One region of the Acinetobacter sp. A2 genome, then DNA from elsewhere that is predicted to be linked to it. Evidence: predicted binding sites of a transcription regulator. Region 1 holds the regulator's gene; the other holds the start of a gene.
The links. The regulator PhoB, encoded in region 1, activates phosphate uptake and scavenging genes when phosphate is short. The targets are predictions, from matches to a motif close to TGTCATNAANCTGTCATAA.
Positions count from the first base shown of each region.

Region 2: ACNS8M_RS10710 (porin) is a predicted target of PhoB. The motif match lies at 5,665-5,683, and genes of this name have one in related genera.

Region 1 is NZ_CP183239.1:2,771,627-2,782,477, forward strand. It holds gene ACNS8M_RS13135 (hypothetical protein) at 1-532, shown strand, start outside; gene ACNS8M_RS13140 (methionine aminotransferase) at 731-1,885, shown strand; gene ACNS8M_RS13145 (MATE family efflux transporter) at 1,987-3,354, shown strand; gene ACNS8M_RS13150 (SDR family NAD(P)-dependent oxidoreductase) at 3,380-4,219, opposite strand; gene ACNS8M_RS13155 (TetR/AcrR family transcriptional regulator) at 4,431-5,150, shown strand; gene phoB (phosphate regulon transcriptional regulator PhoB) at 5,364-6,074, shown strand; gene phoR (phosphate regulon sensor histidine kinase PhoR) at 6,084-7,442, shown strand; gene asd (archaetidylserine decarboxylase) at 7,526-8,386, opposite strand; gene ACNS8M_RS13175 (sulfurtransferase) at 8,383-9,225, opposite strand; gene pncB (nicotinate phosphoribosyltransferase) at 9,400-10,605, opposite strand; gene dtd (D-aminoacyl-tRNA deacylase) at 10,835-10,851, shown strand, end outside.
Region 2 is NZ_CP183239.1:2,245,473-2,256,323, forward strand. It holds gene ACNS8M_RS10695 (valine--tRNA ligase) at 1-1,910, shown strand, start outside; gene ACNS8M_RS10700 (molecular chaperone DnaJ) at 2,326-3,372, opposite strand; gene ACNS8M_RS10705 (DUF421 domain-containing protein) at 3,548-4,225, shown strand; gene ACNS8M_RS10710 (porin) at 4,510-5,631, opposite strand; gene ACNS8M_RS10715 (MFS transporter) at 5,760-7,037, opposite strand; gene ACNS8M_RS10720 (1-acyl-sn-glycerol-3-phosphate acyltransferase) at 7,265-7,918, shown strand; gene ACNS8M_RS10725 (patatin-like phospholipase family protein) at 7,983-8,900, shown strand; gene ACNS8M_RS10730 (NfeD family protein) at 9,038-9,523, shown strand; gene ACNS8M_RS10735 (SPFH domain-containing protein) at 9,525-10,379, shown strand; gene putP (sodium/proline symporter PutP) at 10,605-10,851, shown strand, end outside.

The DNA.
Region 1 (10,851 bases):
ATATTTAGCTAATCAGATTGCGCCTTTTGGTCGCTCTGGCTCAAATTTTGGAAGCCAATGGGACAATAATAAACAAAAATATATCCTTTCTGACGAAACTAAGAAAAATAAAGCTCAGTATGAAGAATATATAAAACAAGCTGAATATTTTGAATCTTATATTCAAAACTCACCACTAAATCTCAATGAAATTAATTGGGATGCAGATACAGAAACAGTCTATAAACAAGTCCTATACTTGTGTAATCGTGGTGACGTTGATGCGATTGAATATTTTCTTTATAACAAAATATTCAAAACTGATGAAGAAGCATGGCTATACATCTATATAGCACAACTTTATGACGTAGATTTTACTCAAGATGATTTCAGAGCTTACAATGCCTACACTGGAGAAGACTATGATGATTATGGGCCTATGGCAATTTCAGGTCGTGAAGCAATTCAGTATGCTATAAATTTGCCTGAGCTAAATAAGGAAAAAGATGATTTAGCTCGAAAGTTTGCCCAAGAGTTATTTGAAGAAATTTAATTTAGTATCTCCATTTACAATATCTAAAAATGGGAGTTATTGTGCTCCCATTTTAGTATTTGAGGGATTATATCTCTCGATATTTAACAAAGTTATCTACCACTCGTAAAACTAAAAAACCAACCCTATCCCCATTTGCATTCAACCCTGAAAACGCTACGATGTAAAGCAAACTGCTGCCACCATCAGAACCTCTCTATGCTCAATATTCACGCAAAACTCCCTGCTCAAGGCCTCAGTATTTTTAGCCGTATGTCGGCTTTAGCTCAACAACTCAATGCCTTAAATTTATCGCAGGGTTTTCCAGATTTTCCTGCACCTGCAGCACTACTAGACGCATTAAGCCACGCCACACATGCAGGTTTCAATCAATATCCTTCAGGTGATGGCTACTTACCACTGCGTGAACAACTGGCGCAGCAGTTTTTGCAGCGCGATCAATTACAGCTTGACCCTGTCAGTGAAATTACCATCACCCCAGGGGCAACCCTTGCCATTTTTAGCATTATGCAAACCGTGCTGCAAGCAGGCGATGAAGTCATTATTTTTGACCCGAGTTATGACAGCTATGCCCCATGTGCAAAGCTGCTGGGTGCAAAAGCTGTGCACATTCCATTGCAAGCTCCGCATTTTCAGGTGGACTGGAATAGGGTTAAAGATGCGATTCATGCCAAAACCCGCATGATCATTATCAACACACCGCACAACCCCACAGGCACGGTATGGTCAGAACAAGAGTGGCAACAGTTAATTCACCTGATTCAGGCACATAACATTGTGGTACTGTCCGATGAAGTCTATGAACATTTGGTCTTTGATGATCAGCAACACCGTTCTGCACTGTCTTTTCCTGAACTCAGAGAACGTAGTTTCGTCGTCGGTTCTTTTGGTAAAACCTTTCATGTCACAGGTTGGAAAACAGGCTACTGTGCAGCCGCACCTGCTTTAATGCAACTCTTCCGCCAAGCCTATCAGTTTGTGAATTTCTGTGGGGTGACGCCTGTGCAAGTGGCACTGGCCAACTATATGCAGCAGCATCCTGAACATATTGCAGAGCTGGCAGGCTTTTATCAGGCCAAACGTGATTTATTTAATCATGGTATTGCCCAGTCACGTTTTCAGTTGAGTCCTGCACAGGGCACGTATTTTCAAAATTTGGATTACAGCAATATCCGTCCTGATTTAAATGCCGTAGACATGTGCCATTTCCTTGCCGAGCAACATGGCATTGTCGGTATTCCTGTGTCTGCGTTTTATCAAAGCCCGCCTGATGACTTACGTTTAATTCGTTTCTGCTTTGCCAAAAAAACCGAGACGCTGTTACGTGCAGCGGAAATTTTATCGGCAGTTTAAGTCAGGAATTGCATCGCTGAGTTACTGAAAAGCTAAGGCTTTTTAGGGGCGAATCATGCTAGGGTGAATAAAACAACCGCAGTTCAAACGCAGGATTTGGCATGGCAAGACCTCAGGCATTGGTCGATCACCCTCAGCTTTGGAAAACCTTTTTGGTGTTTCTATTGCCGTTGATTGCCACCAATATTTTGCAAAATCTCTCAGGCACCATTAATACTGTGTTTGTGGGACAAATGCTCGGGGTCGATGCGATTGCTGCAGTGTCGGTATTTTTCCCGATTATTTTTTGCCTGATGGCCTTTGTGATTGGACTCTCGGCAGGGTCTACCGTATTGGTCGGACAAGCATGGGGCGCACAAAATGTTGAAAAAGTACGCTGTATTGTGGGTTCGACCTTATTTATGACCCTAATTGGGGGCAGTGTCATTGCCTGCTTGGGCGTAATTTTTGCCAAGCAAATTCTACTATTACTTGGCACTGACCCGAAAGTGATGCATCTTTCAGTACCTTATGTGCAATGGATGCTGGCAGGCAGTCCGCTGCTATTTGTTTATATTATCTATACCTCTATTTTACGTGGTGTGGGCGACAGTCTAACGCCATTGATTGCATTGAGTTTGACCAGTCTCATGGGCGTCGTGATTACACCTGTACTGATTGCAGGCTATTTTGGCTTTCCACGTTTGGGCATTATTGCACCGGCCATTGCCACCATTTTAGGTTATCTGGCTGTTTTAATTTTCTTGGTGATTTATTTAAATAAAAAAGATCATCCACTCAAACTAGATTGGCACTTGTTTCGCCAAATTCGGCATCAACCCCATTTAAGCAAAGTCATTTTACGCTTAGGCATTCCGACAGGCTTACAAATGGTCACCACGTCTATGGCAGGTTTGGTGATTGTGGGGTTGGTTAATCGGCATGGCGCAGAAGCCACAGCAGCCTATGGTGCGGTCAATCAGGTGTTGAATTACATTCAGTTCCCTGCACTGTCTATTGCCATTGCCGCTTCTATTTTTGCTGCACAAGCGATTGGTGCAGGTAAAGCCGAACTACTGGCCAAAGTGACCCGCACCGCCTTAGGAATGAATCTGGTGATTACCGGTATTTTAGTCAGTTTAGGCTATTTGTTTTCTAAATATCTGATGGCGCTGTTTATTACCGACCCTGCGGTGGTGGTGCTAGGTCAACAACTGTTATTTATTGTGTTGTGGGCCATTGTATTCTTTGGTGCCAGTGCAATTTTTGCCTCAATTATGCGTGCCAGTGGCACAGTCACTGTACCCATGATCATCAATATTTTAGCCATTGTGCTGATTGAAGTGCCATGTGCCTATTTGTTTAGTCAACGCTGGGGCTTGGAAGGTATTTGGTATGCCTATGCCTTGGCATTTGTGAGCCTGTGCATCGGTCAAGGCGCGTATTATCAATTCGTCTGGAAGAAAAAGACCATCCAGGTTTTAGTCTAAATGGTCTTGTTTAGTCTAGATTAGATTAACTACGTTTTTTACCCAGCTTGGTTGCCCATGCTGTGACTTTTTGATAACCCGTTGGAACAATACGCTGAATCAAGTCTAAGCTTTTCGCATCATTACCAATCAATAAACGGCGTTTATCTTTTTGTACCGCTTCTAAAATTTGACGTGCTGCTTCTTCAGGTGGACAACGCAATAATTTATTAAATGCACGTGCCGATTTTTCAGGATTCATACCCAACGTGCGCATGCTGTCATTCATTTTTGCGTTATTGGCAATATTGGTACGAATCCCACCTGGATGTACACTCAATGCACTCACACCGCAGTTTTCCAAGTCCAATTCCTGACGCAAAGACTCTGTAAAACCACGCACCGCAAATTTGGTTGCGTTATAGGCCGACTGAGTCGGTTGTGCGGTTAAACCAAACAAACTTGAAATATTAATAATATGGCCATCGCCCGTTTGTTTAATTAAAGGCAAAAACTCTTTGGTGCCATACACCACGCCCCAAAAGTTAATGCCAACAATCCACTCCAGTTCTTCGTAAGTTGCGCCCTCTACAGTAGAACCCAAAGCCACGCCTGCATTATTAAAAATCATATTCACCGAGCCGTGATCTTGTACAGTTTCTGCCGCCCAAGCACGCATTTGCTCCAGCTGAGACACATCTACCTTTTTAATGGTCACACGCACATTGCTGTTTTTTAACAAGTCTACCGTTTGGGCCAAACCTTGTTCATTCACATCACTAAGCGATAAATGACAGCCTTGCTGTGCCAAAAGCACTGCCAGTTGCTGTCCAATCCCCGAGCCTGCACCTGTAATTGCGGCAACTTTATTTTTAAAATTTTTCATGTGGTTTCCTTGAGTGTGTTGCCTGCACAGTTCAGACCTGCTTGTTTTTCTGTAGGGCTGTGCAGTTATATCGCTTTCAATATAATTTTGACAATAACTATTGTCAATATAAGTCAAAACGAATATCGCAAACAAATATGAAAACATAGGTTTAACAGATAATTATTGCTAATATAAAACCCATTAACGAATTTATTTGGCTCAGGTGAAGATGACAGAACAACTGCCCATCCACGCAGACACACAACAACAGCCCCAAAAACAACAAAAAGAACGTCAGTTTAAAGGTCTGTCTTTAACTGAACGCAAACAGGCACGTCGGGAAAAACTGATTGAAGCGGGTATTCAGGCCTATGGTACGCATGGTTTTTTTGCCGTGACTGTCAAAGATATTTGTACCGAAGCCAAACTGACCGAGCGTTACTTTTACGAATCCTTTAAAAAAAGCGAAGAACTATTTCAGACTATTTTTTTAAAACTGATTGATGAATTGCAGCAAAATGTCATGCAAGCCATTATGCAGGCATCCACCGACCCGAAAAAAATGATTGATGCAGGCCTGACCGCCTTGCTGACCACCCTAAAAAACAACCCACAAATGGCACGTATTATTTATATAGATGCCATGTTGGTACAGGAACTGCATAATCAGGCCACTATTCACGAAACCATGTCACGTTTTGACCGTATGATTCAGGCCTTTGTGATGTTGATGATGCCGCATTTAGACCGCCCTAACCGTGAAATTTCCTTGGTTGCCACAGGCTTAAATGGCTATGTCACCCAAATTGCGATTCGCTGGGTCATGAGTGATTTTAAACAATCGATGGAAGATGTTTTGTCGTCTTGCCGCATTGTATTTTTATCACTGCTTCAAACCTTTTCAGACAAAGAGCAAGTGCTTGATAAAGATTCCAGCAATCTGTCATAAAACTGAAAAATATTCATAATATTTTTTAATTTCATTATTTTACTTTGACTGAATATCTGCAGATATTTCATCAAATCGACACTAGTTTGTCACAAATTATTGCAAAAATAGCCTGTTTACCCCTTTCTGCAATGATACTGTCATAATTAATCTTTGTAATAAGCCTGTCATAAATAAAACGGTCCACCGTTAACATCTATAGGATATTGCGTTGTGAAAGATGACTACATTTTAATCGTCGATGACGAACTCCCAATTCGGGAAATGATCCATACCTCTTTAGATATGGCAGGCTTTCAGTGCTTACAGGCAGAAGATGCAAAACAAGCGCATCAAATGATTGTCGATCAACGTCCAGCGCTTATCTTGCTTGATTGGATGATGCCAGGCGGTGTCAGCGGTGTAGACTTGTGCCGTCGCCTAAAACGTGACGATAACCTTGCAGAAATTCCAGTGATTATGCTGACTGCACGTGGCGAAGAAGACCACAAGGTTCAAGGGCTAGATGCAGGCGCAGATGACTACATGACCAAGCCTTTCTCGACCCGTGAACTGGTGTCGCGTATTAAAGCGGTATTACGTCGTGCCAATGCCCTAAGCGGTGAAAAAACCATTGATGCCAACGGTTTAATTCTAGACCCAGTTAGCCAGCGGGTGAGTTTTGGTGACAATATTTTAGAAATGGGGCCAACTGAATATCGCTTACTTGCGTTCTTTATGACCCATCCTGAACGTGCCTATACCCGTGCACAATTGCTTGACCAAGTCTGGGGCGGCAATGTATATATTGAAGACCGAACTATTGATGTGCATATTCGTCGTTTACGTAAAGTCTTGGAACCGTATGGTGTAGACCGTTTTGTGCAAACGGTACGTGGTACAGGTTATCGCTTCTCGACGCGTGCGGATGTTGCTTTAGGCTAAAATTATTTTATGTACGAACCTTACCCAGTCCCTGAACTCGCCCGTGACCTCAAACAAGTTCGTTACAGCAGTTTATGGACTTTTGCCAAACAAGACTTTCGTTTACTGGCCTTTTTTCTCATTATTGCAAGTTTGATTGGATTTGGGATTGGGTATTTTTGGATTTGTATTAGCATCGCCTTTTTGCTGTTTTTTCTTCAGCAAATGCGCTCTTTATACTTAGTCAACGACTGGATTTCTAATCGTCCCTATGATGTGCCGCCCAATCTGCACGGCATTTGGGGGGCATTGTTATTCAATGTTTATCGCTCACAACGTCAGGAACGTATTGTTCAGGCCGAAATGGTCGGGCTGATTGACCGCGCACAGTCATCTCTAGTGGCATTAGATGAAGCTGTCATGCTGATTGATGAAAATCACCAAATTGAATGGTGGAACCCTGCCGCAGAAAAACTTTTAGGTATTCAGCCCTTAGACCGTGGACGCAATATTCTGACTATTTTGCGCCAACCGAATTTTATTGAATATTTTAACCATATTGACCAAGCACCCGATGGCTTAAAGATGAAATCGACCGTATGCGAAGGGCAATACGTACAGGTTAAAATGACCCAATTTGGTGGAGATAGCCGTTTGTTATTTGCCTACGACATGACCCGTATGCATAACCTTGAGCAAATGCGTAAAGACTTTGTCGATAACATTTCACACGAATTGCGCACCCCGCTGACCGTACTCAGTGGCTATATTGAAACCTTTACCGATCAAGAAGAGATTAACCCACGCTGGAAACGTGCTTTCGAGCAAATGCAGTCACAAACCCGCCGCATGAATGCGTTGGTGAATGACCTGCTTTTATTATCTCGCTTGGAAAATGAAAAAACCATCGCCAAAAATCAAATCATTGAAATGCCAAGTTTAATGAATCAATTATTTGATGATGCGCATGCCTATAATGTCGATTATGGTCATACCCTCAACTTAAATATTGACAGTCATTATGATTTAATCGGTTCAGATGTAGAACTGGCCAGTGCCTTTAGTAACCTGATTACTAATGCCATTAAATACACCCCGAAAGGCGGTACCGTTACCATTGGCTGGCATGATGATGGCAATCAAGGCTATTTTACTGTGGAAGATACAGGCATCGGGATTGATCCTAAACATTTACCACGTCTGACCGAGCGCTTTTACCGTGTAGACAGCGCACGCAGCCGACAAACTGGCGGCACAGGTTTAGGCTTAGCAATTGTGAAGCACGTTTTAATGCAGCACAACGCACACTTGGAAGTAGAATCTAAAGAAAATCAAGGCTCTACCTTTAAAGTCGTGTTCCCGAAAGAACGTTTATACCATGTGACTTAAGTTCAAGTTTAAAAATATCCTGCTCATTGAAATCAAAAAAACGCCAAATCAATTTGGCGTTTTTTATTTCTCAACCCATAAAATTATACTGCGGTAACGGTATGCCCCAAGGCTTTACCCATTTCCACCACCGAATTGGCTTGGAATTCAGCATCCCACTGCATTTTATTTTCTTCAAATAAAACAATTGCCGTTGAACCCAAATAAAAACGTCCCAATTCTGCACCCTTTTCAAGGAACAATTGGTGTTGATTCAGTTCTAAACGCCCCGATGGTTTCACCTTGCCTGTAGCTACGGTTTCAATACCCGCTACAATCATCGCACCCACCAAAACAACCGCCATACGACCCAGTTCGGTATCAAACAAACACACCATACGCTCATTGCGGGCAAATAAACCTGGAATATTTTCTGCTGTGGTTTGGTTCACCGAAAATAGCTCACCTGGCACATAAAGAGTTTCAGTCAGTGTGCCTGCAAACGGCATATGCACGCGGTGATAATCTCTCGGAGATAAATATACCGTGGCAAACTGACCATTTTTAAATGGTTCTGCCAGTTGCGGGTCGGCAATTAAATTTTCAACAGTAAATTGCTGGCCTTTGGCTTGAAAAATAGCGCCATCTTCAATTTTACCCAATTGCGAAATTGCACCATCTGCAGGCGATACAATGCTGCTCGGATTGCTGTCAATTTCACGTACGCCCTGCTTTAAAGAACGGGTGAAAAATTCATTAAAAGATTTATATTTCAAGGCATTGCTTTGCTCTGCCAATGACATATCAATGCCATACTGGGCTTTAAATGCCGTAATAACCGCATTTTTCAGTACAGGATGCTCGCTAGCTGCAAGTTTACCTACAACACGTGATAATTGATGTTGTGGCACAACGCGCTGTGCCTGAATGAAAATTTGTTTTTTTAAACGTGATGTGAGGCTCAAGACGGCAACTCTCCAGTAATAACAGGACTGTCAGGGCGGTTGCCCCATTCACTCCACGCACCATCGTAGGCCTGAATTTGCCAACCCAGTAATCTTCCTAAAATATAGGCCAGACCTGAACGGTGATGTGACTGACAATACACCACTACAGGTTCATTGAGATTGAATCCGAGTTGTTCCAGACGCTGTCGTGTGCGTTCTAAGGGGTGCAATTTTAAATGATTTTCACGATTAAGGGCAGTACTCCATTCAAAATGCAATGCCCCTGGTATGTGACCACCGCGTCGTGCAGCCAAACGCAGCCCTGTATATTCATCTACAGTACGGCAATCCCACAGTTGAACAGACTGGTTTTGGCACTTTTCTAATAGCTCATCATATTGAATACGATACTGATTTTGCGCTACAACAGGAGCAAGTGTACTGACAGGTTTCAGTGATTCAACTTCAGAAGTGGTCGGAAAACCTGCGGCCAACCAAGCATGAATACCGCCATTGAGCAAACTGGTATTTTCAAAGCCTAAACAGTGCAAGTTCCAGATCAAACGCCCAGCCCATGCACCGCCTTCATCATCATAAGCCACCACATGATGCTCAGGCGAGATATTCAAATACTGAATCAAATCCTGTAAGGCTTCAGGTTCTGGCAATAGACCCGAAGTATCTTCATCCTGACGTAACAGCATGCTCGGTTTGACCTGTAAGGCATGCGGCAGATGCAATTGCTCATACACCGAATTACGGCTTAAATCGACAATGCGTAATTTGTCATGTCCTAAAACGGGGACTAAATCTTCTGCTTCAATCAGCAGTCCAAAATCGAATGGTGAAGCGTTCATTTTTATGCTGTTCAGTCTGGTTGGCAATCCACTTTAACTTAGTATAGGTCATTTTTGGGCGCATACTGTTTTTTTCATAACTTTCTCAGAATTTTAACAATCACATGCTTTAATCTAGAAAAAAACCGAAGATTTTCTTCGGTCTTTTTTCAGTTTTTATAGGTTTGTTGGTCTTTAAACTGGTGCTTGAATATCAAAAACTTGACGCAAATATGCCAAGAAGGTGTCATTATCGGTCATGGTTTTACCAGGACTATCTGACAATTTCGCCACCGACTGACCATTACACTCGACTAGCTTCAACACAATATTCAGTGCCGTTTGCCCCATGTCATTGGTCAAATTGGTACCAATCCCAAAACTGACCTGAAAACGGTCTTTAAAGTACTGATGCAAGGCCCATGCTTTTTCAACATTCAATCCATCACTAAAGGTCAGCATTTTAGTTTTGCTGTCAATTTTCAGCTTTTTATAATGTGCATAGGCTTTATCGCCCCACGCATACGGGTCGCCACTGTCATGTCGCAAACCATCAAATAACTTGGCAAAATATAGGTCAAAATCACGCAGGAAAGCATCCATTCCCACAACATCGGTCAGGGCAATACCTAAATCACCCCGATATTCCTGCACCCAAGTTTCCAACGCAGCTTTTTGGAAATCGCGCAGACGCACATCCAATGCCTGAAAAGCCTGTAAAAATTCATGTGCCATGGTACCAATAGGCGTAATACCTAATTCTTTGGCTAACAGAACATTACTGGTGCCACGGAATACATCGGGTACAGCTTGATGAAAAGCTGCTACCACATGCTTTTGCCAAGCAAAGCTATAACGACGACGCGTACCAAAATCTGACACTAAAAATGGCGGGTCTTCAGGTTGTTGCTGCTGTTGATAGTCCTGAATCAGGGCAATTTTTTGCTGTAAACGTCGCTCGCCTTCTGCCCAGACCTCATCTGTGCGAATTCGCTGGAAATACAGTTCATTCACAATGGCCAGCACAAAAATTTCAAACATCATGGCTTGTACCATTGGGCCTTCCACCCGAATGTCCAAGCGGCCCTGTGCATCAATACTAGCCTGAATAAAACGGCGTTTGAGCTGGAACAGTTCTAAATAATCGACAAAATCACTTTTAATAAAGCGTAAATTGCGCAAATACTGCAATTCATCTTCTTTAAATTTCAGCTGACACAAGTGATCTAGCTGTTCATTTAGTTCATCTAAAATATCGGTCAGTGGATAGGCAGTATCTTCAAGATTACGGCAGCGAAACTGATAAACACTGTGCGTTTGCGGAAACTTATGCAGTACCACCTGTAACATGGTGAATTTATACAAATCTGTATCAAGCAAAGATTGAATAATTGGGGTCATAGTGCTCATCATTTCGCGATCCTTCTTGCATTAAAGCATAATTTTTTCAGCAAAAAAGGGCTTTTATCGACAATCTTGTTACAACTTTGCTGCACCGTACGGCTCCATTCCTGTTTCATTTTCGGTGGGTTTATCGCTTAGTTACTTGGAGTAAGCTGATCTTTAATCACGCCAGCGGGCATGAATTTGTTAGAATCTCGCCATCTCTTCACTTAGATTAATACTGAGTATGCGTGCATTATTACA
Region 2 (10,851 bases), 530 kb from region 1:
AAACCATTGCTGCACCTGCAGACTACATTGGTTTAGAGCGTTTTGAAGCACGTAAAAAGTTAGTTGAACAAGCAGAAGCTGAAGGCTGGTTAGATCAAATCCAACCATACACGCTTAAGCCACCTCGTGGTGACCGTTCAGGTGTGATCGTTGAGCCATTATTGACAGACCAATGGTATGTGAAGATCGCTCCTCTTGCACAACCTGCAATTGAAGCAGTACAAGATGGTCGTATCAAGTTCGTGCCTGAGCAATACAGCAATATGTATATGGCGTGGATGAACAACATTCAAGACTGGTGTATCTCACGTCAATTGTGGTGGGGTCACCGTATTCCTGCTTGGTACGATGCGCAAGGCAATGTATTTGTTGGCCGTGACGAGGCTGAAGTTCGTGCGAAAAACAACATCCCTGCCGATGTTGAATTGAACCAAGATGAAGACGTACTCGATACATGGTTCTCATCGGGACTTTGGACATTCTCCACTTTAGGTTGGACTGGTGACGAAGCGAAGGATAAAGAAAACTATTTCTTAAATACCTTCCACCCGACTGATGTATTGGTGACTGGTTTTGACATCATTTTCTTCTGGGTGGCGCGCATGATCATGATGACCATGCACTTCATGAAAAACGAAGATGGCACACCACAAGTACCGTTCAAAACTGTGTATGTACACGGTTTGGTACGTGACAGTGAAGGTCAGAAGATGTCTAAATCGAAGGGGAACGTGCTTGACCCACTCGACCTGATTGACGGTGTAGATCTTGAAACTTTAGTACAAAAGCGTACGACGGGATTGATGAACCCGAAACAAGCAGCGAAGATTGAAAAATCAACCCGTAAAGAATTCCCTGAAGGTATTCAAGCATACGGTACAGATGCAGTTCGTTTTACTTTCTGTGCACTTGCAAACACAGGCCGTGACATTAAGTTCGACATGAAACGTGTTGAAGGTTATCGTAACTTTGCCAACAAAATCTGGAATGCAACCCGTTTTGTATTAATGAATGTTGAAGGTCAAACTGTAGGCCAAGAAGTACGTCAAGACCTTTGGGAGTTGCCTGAGCAGTGGATTGTCAGCCGTTTACAAAAGGCAGAACAGGCTGTTCACCAAGCGTTTGCAACCTACCGTTTAGACTTGGCTGCGCAAGCAATTTATGACTTTATTTGGAATGAATACTGCGACTGGTATGTAGAGCTGACTAAACCTGTTCTGAATGACGAAAATGTTTCAGAAGCGCGTAAAGCCGAAGTTCGCCGTGTATTACTTGCAGTGATGGAAGCATCTTTACGTCTTGCACACCCAATCATGCCGTACTTGACTGAAGAAATTTGGCAAACACTTGCACCAATGATTGGCTTGGGTGGTGAAACCATCATGCTTGCGCAATACCCTGTTGCTGAGCAAGCGCTCATCAATGATCAAGCTGAAGCAGATATGCAATGGTTACAAGGTTTGATTGGTGCGGTGCGTAACATTCGTGGTGAAATGGGTCTAGGTAATGCACGTTTGTTGCCTGTTCTGCTTCAAAACACAACTGATGCTGAAAAAGCACAGATCGCACGCATTGAACCATTGTTTAAAGCATTGGCAAAAGTTGAGAGCATTACATTCTTGGCAGATGGCGAACAACCACCATTGTCTTCATCTTCTGTCGTTGGTCACGTATCTGTATTCGTTCCAATGAAGGGCTTAATTGACCCTAAAGCGGAATTGGGTCGTCTACAAAAAGATTTAGACAAGGTTCAAAAACAGCATGCCCAAATTGCAACTAAACTTGCGAATGAAGGTTTTGTGGCGAAAGCCCCTGCTGCTGTGGTTGAAGGCGAGAAAGTGAAACTTGCTGAATTTGCTGACCAGTTAGCGAAGATTAAAGCGAATATGGAGCAAATTGCGGCGCTTTAATTTATTGCTAAAATATTAAAAATAAAGCTAAAATCCTCTCATAATTGAGGGGATTTTTTTCATGTCTGTATTAGAATCTATAACGCAAAATAGAAGAATTTTAAAGTTTGTTGATAAATCTATTTTAGATTTATCAACGGCTTTGTTGCATAAATATGTAAGCATCTGATTTAAATAAATTTAATTTTGGATCAAAAAATAATCAAAACTTTTAAAATCATATAGTTATGAAATCTTTGTGCAACAAAGCCTATGAGCGGCAAAAAAATTCAAATTATAGATAATTTACTCGAAATTGACTTATCAACAGCTACCTCTGGGCAAATGCAAGATGCTCTGTTAAAAATCATTGAGGCTATGCGTAGTAAATAAGATTATTCCATATATTTACCTCTCTCGCTAAGTTAGAGGTAAATCATAAAACCTGATGCTCCAACAGCATCTCCAACCCACTCTCTTTCCCCATAAAACTTAGCCGTTGCTTCTCCGCTTTAAGCTGTTGCTTCACCGCAGATGCATCCGCATCAATCTGCTTATATAAATTAGCAATATTCAATTGTCCTTTGGATTTCTGCACCGCAATTTTGGCTTTATTTGACCAAACCAGTGAGTTAATCAATTCCTGAATTTGATTTTGCAAGGCTTGGCTTTGGGCTTCTAAAGCCTGTTGGTAAAACTTCACTTGCTCCACACTTAAACCTTTATTTGTACCCTGTTTACTTTGTTCTACTTCAAGCTGCAGTTTCAGTAAAAAGAATAAATCTTCCTGTTCATAAGCCGCATTAGCACGTTGTAAAAGTTCAGTCTTTTCTGCTTTCTTAGATTCATCAGGTTCACGGTCAGGGTGAATAATCGAGGTAATTTTTAAATAAACCATTTTAAGCGATTGATTCACCATCTTTTCAGCTTGAGCTTGCTTATCTTGCTGACGTTTTAACTTGGCCTGCTCTCGTACTTGTTGATATTGTTCGCTGTTCCAATTTTCATCATAACTTTCATTTTCAGTATCTAAAGTTTCAGGCACATCAAAAGACGTTTCCATTTTCTTTTTAGATTTCTGCTTAGATTTTTTATTCTGGCTATATTCACTTGCCTGTGCATAGTAAATATACATCTTTTCCACTTCATCTACCTGCATTTGGGTTAACAAATGCGAACCTTGCAACAAGCAAGTGAGTGCCTGAATTTTATCTTCAACAGTTACCGTATCTGACTTACTTAAATGGTAATGACTGAGGCTATTCCACAGCGTCTGCATCTGCTCATACAGCGTGCGATATAACTCACGATAAGCAGGCATCAACGCCTTTTGACTATAAGCACGAATTTCATCTTTGGCATTTTGCCAAGCAAGCAATAACCGTTTTTGCTGTTCAATCTGCTCAATCAACACATTTAGTTTTTTATGCTGTGGTGTAACTTCAAGCACCGTTTGAGGTGTAGCGCTTAATGCAAAAGTCATAGTTAAAATTAAAGTAAAAGGTAAATTGTATTATGCCGTCATGCATACAACTCGCATAGTCACGGCTTGATTGGTTTCTCCCGTAGCAGAGCCACTTATAAACTTCACAAAAACACTAAAAAATGAGTAAGTTAAAGTTGCTACATTGCTAAAAGCATCTTAATGAGTATAACGCATGGACGTGCAGCAGATTTTTATTCACGACACCACTTGGGTCTTTGTTGCCGAATTGATTATTCGTGCCGCACTCATGTTTGGCATGATCATTATATTTTTACGGCTAACAGGTAAACGTGGCGTACGCCAACTGTCTATTTTTGAATTGGCTATTATTTTATCGCTCGGGTCTATTGCTGGCGACCCGATGTTTACCGAAGATTTGCCATTGGTACATGCTTTAGTGGTCATGGCGGTGGTGATTGCCATGTATCGCCTCATTACATGGTTAATGATGAAATACCAAGCCTTTGAAGATTTGGTGGAGGGCAAATCACTTTATATTGTAGAAGATGGTGAACTGGTTTTAGAAAAGATTAAACTGGGCAAAATGTCGCATGATGAATTCTTTGCAGAAATGCGCCAGCAAGGAGTTGAACATTTAGGTCAGGTGCGTGTTGGTTTACTGGAAAGTGATGGCAAATTCAGCATGTTATTTTTTCTAGGCGAAGCAACACGATACGGCTTGCCGTTATTCCCTAAAGCCTGCCAAGCCATTCACCGTACAGAACCGCATACCTACTATGCCTGTATGTATTGTGGTCATGTCAGTTTACTCGAACATGCCAATGTCGTCTGTCCACGTTGCAGCAAACAGCAATGGACACAAGCCATTAATACGCCTTATCGCGCTTAGTAGATTCACACGGGATCGGTTTAAAAACACCCATGCGACTTAAGCTGTCGCAGTATTGTCATAATTTAGATTTATACTGTACCCGCTGCTTCGGTGATGCACTGAATGCGCAAATAATAATTTGCATCCATCATAAAAATTTAGTTACGTATCATGCACAATGTAGATGCGTCTTATACTCCAGCGACTCCGTCAGGGTCGCTTTTTTATTGATATTCACTTAATACACATATTTCAGAAGTCAAAACAGGGCGCTGTCATACAACACCCTGTTCTGTAAAAATTTAAAACTTATATTCAAACCCTGTGCCCACCACAGGCTGTTTGGTTTCTGCTGGCCCTTGTTCTAAGGTCAGTAAACCTGCATAAGCATAAGTTTTCAGCTGTTTATTCAATGCATACTCTGCCCCTGCGAATAGTTGCTGTGCATCAAAGTCTGCTTGTGCGCCCTTAAAGCGAGTTGTATTTTGGCTGTATTGTGCTTTCAGTGTCCATGCCTTTATAGCAGACAGATTATATTCAGCACCAATTAACCACCCTTCAGAATCATCAATTGTGGCGGCTCGCGTATCATTCCCCGCAACTGCAGCAACTTCCGAAGTTTGATATAAAGTCTTTAGTACAACTCCATGATTTAAATTCACTCGGCCAATTGCACGTAGGGTATCTGCTGCTGCAAAAATGGCCTTAACTTCCCCAATTTCACCCTGTTTGGTATTTAAAATACCCCCGCCTGCAAAATTGGATGGAATTGCTTTGTCATACCCCACACCAAGCAACACTGTTTGGTTGTCATAAACCAGTGAACTCGAAAAAGCATCTCCTAAACCACGACCTGCTACTTTAGATGCGCCCTTGCCTTTGGCAATACCAGAAGCTTCACCTGAAGCCAATAGTAGCGTAGCTTTTAGCTGTGCATCATTCAGTTTAAATGCAGGCGATTCATAAACCACCACATTATCTATGCGGTTTTCACCTGTAAAAATGCCCGCTACATCGGCTTTGTTATCGACATAGTTATTAACGTTATCTACCGCACCAGAAAGTTGTTTCAGCGGTGTATCAATTTTGCCGACTTTGACCGTCCCCAATTGCGCATCTTTAAGCCCAACAAATAAATTGCGTGGCACAAAAGTATCTGAATTGGATTCTCCATCATCTACATGAATGGTGAATTCTGCCTGATACAGTGCATTTAAACGCTCTGTAACTTTTTCTTCCCCTTTTAGCCCAACAAAAGAGCTATTTGAATTAATTTCCACCACATCACGCTGATTCACCCCTGCCCGATTATCTTCTGACAGATAATCAATCGAGACATCAATCTCGCCATAAAATGACGGCGCTGCAAAGACAGCACTAGAAAAAAGACTAAGCGCAAGCGCTGTTGCAAGTTGAGTTTTCATGTTGTTTCATCCTGAGAAATCATTTGCAACAGATGTTACAGCGCTGTCATATTGATAAAAATAAATTAATTTTTATAAATTTATCTTATATTTATCATTAAACTTGCTGTTCTTGATTGCCAATTTAATCAATAATCAGGATGGGGTAATTTGGCCTTTTTTGACCATTTCAAAATCGGAACAAGACATAACAATGCCACCACACAAATCAGCATCAGGTAATGGGCATAGCCTAAAACATCGCCCAAAATACCGCTCAATGTATATAACACTCCACTGATGGTTGCCATAATGGCCACCTGAAATGTGAAATCTGTGCCTGCGTATTGCTTACGGCTGTATTGCATAATTAAGGTCAGCATGACCACCAATAACATGGCAGAACATAAGTCTTCTGCTGCATTAATACTATAAATGAGCCAGTGTGGAACGTGAGTTTGCTGTTCATATTGCCAAGCCAAATAAGCATAGGCCGCTAAACTCAAAATTTTCAGTACCGAAAAAATCAGTAAGGCTTGCATGCGTGAGTACCATTTCAGCATCAAGCCCGCAATGCCTGCGCCTAACAAAGCCGCTAGCGCACCTAACATGGTCACATAAATACCAATTTGAGAAAAACTTAAACCTAAATCGACCATTAACGGTTTCAGTAATGGGCCAGAAAGACCATCAGCAATTTTAAAACTGAGCAAGACCCAGAGCCATGCGTACAACACAGGTGTTTCTACAAAATATTGTAGATATTCCCGAATAGCAGCAAGACGTGCGCGAAATGACATTTTGACCAAAGGTTGAGCAAGTGCTCGCTTGGAAGCATGCTGTGGTTCTTTAAACAGCAAAATGGGTAAAGTATTTAAAAAAACCAATGCCGCCAAAATCAAAAAAGTTTTTTGCCAGTCTAGCCAGTCCAATGCCCACAGAATTGCACCACCGCCAACAATAAAGCCAAGTCGAGAGCCAACCACCTGAAAAGTATTGCCCCAATGTTGCTGCTTGGCCTGTAAAATATTGACGGCCAAACCATCGGTGGCAATATCCTGCGTAGCACCGACTAAATTCATACTCAGCAAAGCCACAAAAAACACCCACAAATAAATAGGATGATTTAAAGACTCAATGGGTAAAAACGACAGCCCAATCAGTACCAACACGCTAAGCCACTGACAAGGTAAAATCCAGCTACGGTAATGCCCTAGCGGTTGATAACCCAAACGATCAACCAAAGGTGCCCAAAATACCTTAATTGACCACGGCAACATCAATAAACCAAAACCACCGATATGCGCTAAAGACACACCTTGCGCCCGTAAAATAACAGGCAAGGCATGGGTCATAAACCCAACAGGTAAACCCTGCGCCCAATATAAAGAGAACAGTAACAAATAGGTCTGGCGCAAGTTGGGCATGGCTTCTCAATCAAAATATTGGTAATCAATCAAAATAGCGCAGTACTGCACTAAAATTTTGAATCATGGATTGTTATTTTTCATCATTTTCATCATCAGATTTCGACTATTTTGCCAATGAATCAGACAAAGCGAAAGTCTAATATCTTGAATAGATTTAGATGCATGCGTCATGATATGGCATCTACATCGTTGTTCTTTATGCACGTCAGGATGACACTGCCCCCATGAAAATGACCAATCCACTTTCACGTACGACACGGCAATTTCCACAATTACCAGACCAAGTTCCACAACGTGGTACAGCCTCGAGCCGTGCTGTATTTAAAAATATCTTTTTGGCTCAAGGCTGGCAAATGGTGGGTGAATTTCCAAACTTGCCCAAAGCCGTTGCTATTATTTCTCCGCATACGTCAAACATTGATGCTTGGCACGGTTTCACCGCACTACTTGGTCTGGGTATTCAAATTACCATTTTTGGCAAACATACGTTGTTTGAAACACCGCTCAAACCACTTTTAAACTGGATTGGGGTAATTCCTGTGGTGCGTCATTCTCCACAAGGTCATACGCAGGACATTATTGAAATTGTGCGGCAAAAAGAAAAAATCTGGATTGGTATGGCACCCGAAGGTACACGCAAACAGGCTGAAAATATCCGCAGTGGCTTTTACCATATTGCCCATGGTGCCAACATCCCCATTGTGATGTTCTCTTTTGATTATGCCCACAAAACCATTCATATTTTGGGGGTGTTTCATCCTACAGGGAATTATGGTCAAGATTTAGAAGCCATTTATCAACACTATACCGGTAAGTTTTCGGCTAAAAATCCGCATTGGCTGGCCAAACCGTTACAAAAGCTTTTGAAAAAAGGCTAGTCAAAGTTTTCATTTTTTGTTGAGATGGTCACCAGTTTGTTTGATCTGATTATAATTGGCTGATATGCGATTTCTTCATTATTCTTTGCTGGGCGTACTTGCCCTGAGTTTAGCGGGCTGCGATAAAACGACAAAAACACCACCAAGTACGACACCGATTCAGGCTCGTGAACCTGTCATTGCACTGGCACTTGGTGGTGGCGGTGCCAAAGGTTTTGCCCATATTGGTGTAATTAAAGTTTTAGAATCCCACGGTATTAAACCTAAAATTGTTACAGGCACCAGTGCTGGCAGTTTTGTGGGCAGCTTATATGCCAGTGGTAAAAGTCCTTATCAGCTTCAGCATATTGCCCTGACGTTTAAAGAATCTGACATTCGTGATTTAACATTAAGCCGTCAAGGTTTTGTTGCAGGACAAAAACTACAAGATTATGTCAATCAACACGTGGCCAACAAACCTATTGAAAAGTTTCCAATTCGTTTTGCTGCCGTTGCCACACGTTTAGATAATGGCCGCAAAGCCGACTTTATTAAAGGCAATGCAGGTCAAGCCGTTCGTGCATCTTGCAGTATTCCGAATGTCTTTGTACCTGCCACCATTGGCGGAACACAATATGTCGATGGCGGTCTGGTCAGTCCGATTCCTGTAGAAACAGCCAAAGCCATGGGGGCAGACTTGGTGATTGCTGTTGATATTTCAGCACGTCCAACAGGTAATCAACCTGTAAATATGTGGGGTTTACTCGATCAAACCCTAAATATTATGGGGCAGCAAAGTATCAATCAGGAACTGGCTCAAGCCAATATCGTGATTCAACCCAAAGTCGGTCATATTGGCACGCTCGATTTAAAAGCCAGTAACCAAACTATTTTGGAAGGTGAAAAAGCGGCACAACTTAAAATTCGTGCCATCCAGCAAGCGATTCAGAACTTTAAAAAATCACCGGCTGCATTAAAACCAGCACCACGTCCGAAATTTTAAATTTCAGTGATTTTTTTAATATTCAGAAACTTATTGATCTGTTAAAGTGATGAAAGTGCAAAATATCATCTAACCATGATGCCAGCACACATCACACTAACAGTTTCAATTCACAGTAAAAATACGCGAGTAGATGTATGGAATTCGTTCTTGAACCTTGGCACTGGTTTGTACTAGGCGTTCTGTTAATGCTCTCCGAACTCATGTTGCCTGCTTTTGCCGCCTTATGGTTTGGCGTCGGGGCAATCATGGTGGGTATTTTATATTGGATGTTCCCCATGATGAGCACCACCACGCAATTGGTGATGTGGATTATCCTATCGGTACTCTGTACTTTGGCTTGGTTTAAATTTATTAAGCCCCTATCTACCGATAAAACCAAAGCAGGCCTGTCACGCGAAGCCACCATTGGACAAATTGGCATGGTGATTCAAATTAATTTGGAGCATGACCAAATTAAAGTCCGTTTTCCAATGCCTGTACTTGGTTCAGATGAGTGGAACTGCCGTACCACCAGCCCTGTGCAAGTGGGTGACCGTATTCGCGTGATTGATATTTTGGGTAATGATTTAGTGGTGCAGCCGCATCACAGCACACATGACAACGAAAAAGTGAGAAATTAAAATGTCTGGTGGTTCTATTATTGTTTTAGCGATTTTAGCCTTTGTCAGTATTACTATTTTTAAAGGTGTGCGCATTGTTCCGCAAGGTTATAAATGGATCGTGCAGCGTTTGGGTAAATACCACACCACCCTTGCTCCTGGTTTAAACTTCGTCATTCCGTATGTAGATGAAGTGGCTTATAAAGTCACCACCAAAGACATTGTCTTAGACATTCCATCTCAGGAAGTGATCACCCGTGATAACGCAGTACTGCTTATGAACGCTGTGGCTTATATCAACCTGACTACACCAGAAAAAGCGGTGTACGGCATTGAAAACTATACTTGGGCGATTCAAAACCTAGTGCAAACTTCGCTGCGCTCGATTGTGGGTGAAATGGATTTAGATGATGCCTTGTCTTCACGTGATCACATTAAAGCCAAACTGAAAGCAGCCATTTCTGACGATATTTCAGATTGGGGGATTACCCTTAAAACTGTAGAAATTCAGGATATTAAACCATCACACACCATGCAAGCGGCTATGGAAGAACAGGCTGCGGCTGAACGTCAACGTCGTGCGACAGTGACCAAAGCAGATGGTGAAAAACAAGCTGCTATTTTAGAAGCCGATGGTCGTTTGGAAGCCTCACGTCGTGATGCAGAAGCACAGGTTGTATTGGCTGAATCTTCACAACGTGCAATTGAAATGGTCAGCTCAGCAGTGGGTGATAAAGAAATTCCTGTAGCGTATCTGTTGGGTGAACAATATGTGAAAGCCATGCAAGATATGGCGAAATCCAACAATGCTAAAACTGTGGTTTTACCTGCTGATGTCTTGAATACCATTCGTGGCGTGATGGGTCGCAACAATTAATTCAATTTATAAATCAACTCAATAGGCAGCTATTAAGCTGCCTATTTTTATGCAGAAGAAGAAATAAAACTGAAATATTTTTTAATGTATGGTTAAATTTCGCGTTTATTGATGGAAGCAACTTGGTAGATGAAGCGCATGTACAGACCACTTTGAGCGACTAAACTGCCCGACATCACCCTTTGCATTTTTCTATCGACTGTCCAATCCAAAAATGGATACCCTATGAGCGCACTCAATCCCACCATCATTACCTTCCTGTTTTATATTATTGCCATGCTTATGATTGGGCTGTTGGCATACCGTGCAACCCGCAACTTCTCCGACTATATTTTGGGTGGTCGTCGTTTAGGAAGTCTGGTCACGGCATTATCTGCAGGCGCATCCGATATGAGTGGCTGGTTGCTCATGGGTTTGCCTGGCGCTATTTATCTGTATGGTTTGTCTGAAATGTGGATTGCCATTGGTCTGA